Regions from separate parts of the Desulfitobacterium sp. PCE1 genome, predicted to be linked through region 2. Evidence: riboswitches for the same ligand, from Rfam matches in the RefSeq annotation. Region 2 holds a riboswitch; the other holds the start of a gene.
The links. A riboswitch is a leader RNA that binds a small molecule or an ion and turns the genes downstream of it on or off. The one in region 2 is predicted to bind molybdenum cofactor.
Positions count from the first base shown of each region.

Region 1: another riboswitch for molybdenum cofactor. It lies ahead of moaA (GTP 3',8-cyclase MoaA); the one in region 2 lies ahead of DESPCE1_RS0110890 (molybdopterin-binding protein).

Region 1 is NZ_KB913023.1:1,234,564-1,237,772, forward strand. It holds gene fdhF (formate dehydrogenase subunit alpha) at 1-758, shown strand, start outside; gene DESPCE1_RS0106100 (molybdenum cofactor guanylyltransferase) at 1,026-1,652, shown strand; molybdenum cofactor riboswitch at 1,852-1,977, shown strand; gene moaA (GTP 3',8-cyclase MoaA) at 2,051-3,022, shown strand; gene moaC (cyclic pyranopterin monophosphate synthase MoaC) at 3,025-3,209, shown strand, end outside.
Region 2 is NZ_KB913023.1:2,195,042-2,198,250, reverse strand. It holds gene DESPCE1_RS0110900 (4Fe-4S dicluster domain-containing protein) at 1-450, shown strand, start outside; gene DESPCE1_RS0110895 (Crp/Fnr family transcriptional regulator) at 455-1,159, opposite strand; molybdenum cofactor riboswitch at 1,302-1,438, shown strand; gene DESPCE1_RS0110890 (molybdopterin-binding protein) at 1,431-2,453, shown strand; gene DESPCE1_RS0110885 (VWA domain-containing protein) at 2,513-3,209, opposite strand, start outside.

The sequences.
Region 1 (3,209 bases), 960 kb from region 2:
AGACCGCCGAACTGGCTGATGTCATTTTGCCGGGCGCCAGCTTTGCGGAAAAGGACGGCACGTTCACGAATACCGAGCGTCGGGTGCAGAGGGTTAATCGGGCGATTAAGCCGATCGCCGCTGCGAAGGCTGACTGGGAAATCATTTGTGAGCTCGCCAACCGGATGGGGTATCCGATGGCTTACCAGTCTCCCGCGGAGATCATGCAGGAAATTGCCGCGCTGACGCCGCAATATGCCGGCATCACCTATGAACGTCTGGGCAGGAAGGGATTGCAATGGCCGGTTCCCCATGCCGATCATCCGGGAACGAAGTTCCTGCACGAAGGGAAATTTACCCGTGGCAAAGGCTTATTCGCGGCGATTGAGCATCAACTGCCGGATGAGCTGCCTGATGAAGAGTATCCATTCCTGCTGACCACAGGCCGCAAGCTGCAGCATTACAATATCTCCACTCGTTTCTCAGCTGCGTTGGATGAGCATGCACCTGAGGAATTGGCTGAACTTAATCCTAAGGATGCCCGACGGTTGGGAATTCAGGACGGTGAGAATGTTAAAGTAGTTTCCCGCCGCGGTGAGGTAGTGACCAAGGTCTGGGTAACTGAAAGGGTCCCGCCTGGAGTGCTCTTTATGACCCTGCATTATAGGGAGTCACCGACGAATGTCTTAACCAACGGAGCGTATGATAAAGTAACTAAGACCTACGAATATAAGGTCTGCGGTGTGCGGGTGGAACCTCTGGTGCAATCTGCACAATAAAGGAAACTTGCTTCAGGTGGAGTTTCGACTCCATCTGAAGCGTAGTTGACTTATCCTCTGTGAGGATAGGAATAGGGGAGTGTCCAAGCTTTGTCTAATATGCATAGCTTGCGGCACTCTCCCTTTTTTATTTCAGAAAAAACAGCTTGGTATTAACTAGCTATTAGGGTGGAAAGTAAAAGTTCTTTTATGGGAAGGGCTTATCTGTGTTACAATAAAGCAAAAGACAAAAGTCTGATCATTGATAGATATAGGGAGACATACCATATGGATGCTAATAATGGAGAAACCCTTTTGCCGATAACCGGAATTATCCTGGCCGGTGGGAAAAGCTCTCGCATGGGTCGCAACAAGGCTTTTATTGAATGGGCTGGGGTCCCACTCATTGAGCATACCTTAGCTATCTTTAGTACGGTCTTTGCTGAAGTGATGATTAGCAGCAATCATCCGGAGCTCTATGCTAAATATGGAGTTAAAGTGATCAAAGATAATTATCTGGACCATGGGCCCTTAGGAGGGTTAGAAGCATGCTTGCGGGAAGCTCGTTATGATTATGCCTTTTTTGCCGCTTGCGATATGCCTTTTTTGAGTGTAGAAGTGATTCGATTTATGGCCGGGAAAATTGAAGGGGAGGTTGATATCTTAATCCCTGAGCTTGATGGCGAAATTCAACCCCTCCATGCTTTTTATCACAAAAACTGTCTTCCCATAATTGAAGACAGTTTAAAGGCGAAGCATCTTAAACTGGCAGTATTTATTCGGCAAAACAACAGGGTACGTCATATGAGGGAGAAGGATTTCATTAATTTTCCAAACATACGTCTTTGTTTCAGTAATATGAATACACCTCAAGAATACCTAACCCTGCAACAGCATAATCTTCATAATACTTGACAATAATGTAGACATTCTTTATCGTATTTAAAGGAAACTATAAAAAGCGGCTATTTTATCAGGAATTTATTAAGATTTGTTAATAAAGATTAAGAAATATTATTATTAGAACTCTTTTTGCAATCTCCAAAATAGTGTATACTACAATTAGTTACATTCTTTAATAATTATTCACAGCCGTAGTATAATGAGTAATAGAATACGTTTTGTGCTCCGAAGCTGGAAACCTAAAGTGAGCTATGGTTTACCAGTCGTGCATTCTGCACCGGGTATTATTGGAAACAGTAATGCCTCCCATTTGGAAAGGAGTCTGTAGGGTATAGGGGAACTCCCCGGTTTTACAGACCGTGGGAGTTCTTTGTTTTGTGGAATAATGAACGTGAAGGTGGGGGAAATCTATGCAAGATCAATATCGACGCCAGATCGAATACCTGAGGATTTCCATTACAGATCGCTGCAATTTACGTTGCAAGTATTGCATGCCTCCTGAAGGAGTTCAATGGATTCCCCATGAGTCTATCTTGACCTATGAAGAAATATCACGTGTCATGCGGATTAGTACCTCCTTAGGATTTAGACGGTTTCGCATAACCGGCGGGGAGCCCTTAATTCGATCCGGAATTCTGGAATTTTTACAGAATGCTTCCCAAATTTCAGGGGTGGAGGATCTGATGCTTACCACCAATGGGATACTTCTTCCAGACATGGCAGAAGACCTAAAGAAGGCGGGAGTTAATCGAGTTAATATAAGCCTGGATACCTTCGATGAAGATAAGTTTCGAGAGCTCACCCGTGGTGGGGATATTAAGAAAGTCTTTCAAGGGATACACCGCTCCCTCGAAGTAGGGTTACATCCGGTTAAACTCAACGTAGTGGTTGTTCGTGATTTCAATAGCCATGAACTGCCACGTTTTATGGAATTAGCCCATGACTATCCCGTTCATGTTCGCTTTATCGAATTGATGCCCATCGGAATCAGTTCGGATAAACGCAGTGATTTTGTATCCATCGATGAGATGAAAGCAATATTGGGCTTAGAGGGCCTTAAAGCTACTCGTGACATTCGAGGAGGAGGGCCTGCTGAATATATCACTTCGGAGGGATTTAAAGGTAGTGTGGGCTTTATCAGCGCTATCAGCAAACATTTTTGCAGCACCTGCAACCGTATTCGCTTAACTCCCGATGGTAAGCTGCGCCTATGTTTACACAGTTCCAATGAAGTGGATTTTCGTGAAGTGCTTCGCTCCAACAAGAGTGATGATGAGGTCAGGGATGTTTTTGCCCAAGCGATTTGGAATAAGCCGGCTGAACATCATATGAATGATCAGGCTTGGCAGGATCAACGGATTATGTCCCAGATTGGAGGATAATTATGGAATTGACACATTTTGATGAAGAAGGCCGGGCACGTATGGTGGATGTCTCAGATAAAGCGGAGACCACTCGAGTGGCTACCGCCCGAGGTAAGGTAGAAATGCAACCGGAAACTTTAGAGAGAATCCGATTAGGGCAGATTGCTAAAGGGGATGTATTGGCGGTAGCCCAAGTCGCAGGAAT
Region 2 (3,209 bases):
ATTCATTATCATCATTTGCCGAAGATAAGCATAGCCGGTTGTCCCAACGCCTGTTCTCAGCCCCAAATCAAAGATATAGGGCTAACGGGCTTTCTTATGCCCAAGTTCACAGGGGCAAGGTGTACGGGCTGTCAAGCCTGCTGCCGTTCCTGTCAAGAAGGTGCTCTGTCTTGGCAGGGAAGGCTGGAATTTGATGAAAGTAAGTGCATTGGTTGCGGGGATTGTGTGCGCTCATGTAAAACAGGCAAAATACTTCCCGGGGAATCAGGCTGGACTCTCCATCTTGGCGGGCGTTTGGGAAGGCATCCACAATTGGCACGATTGTCCCGGGAAAAGCTCCAGACGTCTGAACTCCCCGGTATAATCGGCCGCATCCTTGAAGACTATATAGAAAATGGCCTTCCGCTGGAAAGGCTCACTCATTTTCTTGACCGCCGACAGAATCTATAAAGAGTCACAAGGAGTTTTGGCGTTCATGAATCCATCCTCTCAGCTGGTCTAAATTGCTGACAGTTATTTGTTTCTTCTCCATTTTGAGAATTCCTAAATCCTTCAGTTCACTTAATATGCGGCTTACGGATTCCCGTGCTAAACTGCACATTCCTGCCAACTCTGTTGCGGTAAGGGGAATCGTAATGAGAATTCCCTCAGGAGTCTCTTGGCCGTGGACATGAGCTAAAGCGAAGATCTTAGCTCCCAACCGAGAACGAGCATCCCCCAGAGCAATATTCTTGATTTGCCGATAAGCTCTGCGGAGATCCAAAGCCATATTTCGATAAAAAGGCAGAAGTGCGGAAGGATTTTCATTAAAGTACTGAAGTAGCGCCTTTCGATCCAAAACGAAGACATCGGAGGCCTCGGCAGTGAGTGCTGCATAAGGATATACTTTATTATCTAATATAACTTCCGGGAAAAATGCGGGAGGTTGCAGAATCCGAAAAATTTTCTCAGTAAATTCACTCATGAGCAAAATTTGGATACGGCCTTTGAGTAAAAAATAGACTGAATTACCGTCTTCTCCGGAAAAGAAAAGGAATTGCTTTGCAGCATAATGGCGAACCCGTCCATGGTCAGAACAGTACTCCCAAAACGAATCAGGCAGTCCCTGCCAGTTGGGATTGTTTTTAAATATCTCGAACTTAAGAATATTACCAGCCATACTTCCCTTCCTTTCACAAAAGTGTCATCAAAGTATTATGTATGAACAAAATTCTATATTTCCTTGAAGAAACCCTTTAAAATCGAGGAAAAAATGATTTTCTTATGAAAGTGAATCATTCCCTGATTGCCAGTTATGGTTTATAATAATGAGTAGCCGAGCCATATTTCCTACCGAATTGATCTACGGAATTTGGCCGTTTCAGAGATGCCTGAAACCAGGGTGTGTTTAGAAATGAACATGCCTTCCGCAAAGAAAAGGAGGAAACCCCATGGAGAAGATTAGAGTGCAGGATGCGATCGGATCTGTGCTTATGCACGATCTGACACAAATTATCCCCGGAAAAACAAAAGATGCTCGCTTTAGAAAAGGTCATGTTATCAAGGAAGAAGATATACCGATTCTTCTCAGTATGGGAAAAGAGCGTATTTTTGTGTGGGATCAGACTCCGGGTCTTATTCACGAAGATGAAGCAGCAGAGCGTCTGGCCAAAGCAGTGGCGGGCCCAGGTCTTTCCTTTAGTGAAACAAAAGAGGGAAAGGTCAATTTAATTGCTGAGGAGGATGGATTAATCTATGCTTCTGAAGAAGGGATCTATGCCCTCAATTCTTTAGAATATATTATCCTCGCTACCCTTCATAATCACCGTCCCGTGAAGAAAGGGCAGAAAATTGCGGGGACCAGGGTCGTTCCTCTGATGATTGATGAGAAAGTTATTGTAGAAGCCGAAGAAATCGCCCGGCAATTTAAGGAACCACTTCTTCAAATCCGCCCCCTTCAACCCAAAAAGGTTGGAGTGGTTACCACGGGAAGTGAAGTATACCATGGCCGTATCCAAGATAAATTTGGACCGGTTCTCCAAGGAAAAGTGGCCGAATGGGGCTCTGTTCTCTTGGGACAAACCTTTGCCGATGATAATGTAGAGATGATCCAAGAACGCATCCGCGAGCATATAGCTCATGGTGCAGAAATGGTCCTGGTAACCGGCGGCATGTCCGTGGATCCCGATGATTTGACCCCTACGGCGATCAAAGGTTTGGGGGGAGAGTTAGTCACTTATGGTACTCCTGTTCTTCCCGGAGCCATGCTGTTATTGGCTTACCTGAATGATATCCCGATTTTGGGATTGCCCGGCTGTGTCATGTATTCAAGAAAAACGGTCTTTGACCTTGTAGCAACACGCATTCTAGCCGGTGAGCGGCTTACTCGTCTGGAAATTGCCAAATACGGTCATGGAGGATTGTGCCTGGAGTGTCCGGAATGCACTTATCCCCATTGTTCCTTCGGAAAATAAGACGAAGAACCTTCTCTTAGCCAAATTCCCAAGCGCTTGGGAATTTGGCTAATCGTTCTTTAGGAGAATACTTTTTTAGAGATCTGCCATAAATCACTGAGGTTCCGGCAGGGAAAAACCTGGGTGCAATACCTCCTATACTCCTTCATAAGATTGTCGGGTAAAGTCCAATCCTTTTCCTCCAAAGGGTTCAACCAAAAGATATGCTTAACCTTCTCTTGGATCTCCTGCAAATATTCTGCTTGAGCAGGGCGGAAATTGTTGCGGCCATCTCCCATGATCAACACGGTTCCCTTTGTGGAAAGAGAGGGAAGAACATTCTGGGCAAAGTCATTGAAAACCTTACCATAATCTGTGAATCCAGAAGAATGCTTGCGGCCCCAGGAACGGATCTCTGCCATAGAATCACCGGTGTTTAACCATTCTTCACAGGTGATATCCCAGATTCCATCAATAAAAAGGTAAAGCCGTACTTTGCGAAACCGGGATTTGATGCGTTGGCATAAGTAAAGAAGAAATTGAGAAAAGGGAGCTACGGAATTGGATACATCGCATAGTACAATAAGCTCGGGATGCTTTAAGACATAGGTTTCATATTCAAAGCGAAAGACAGATCCATTGCCCCGAACCATTTCTTTTAGCAAAGAGGAAACCCGCAGGGTTCCACGGGAGGCTTTCTTTTTACTCAATCCTCGATGAACAGCCAATCTGTTTCCCATTTGTCTAAGGGCTTGATGGACCATCCCTTCTTCATCG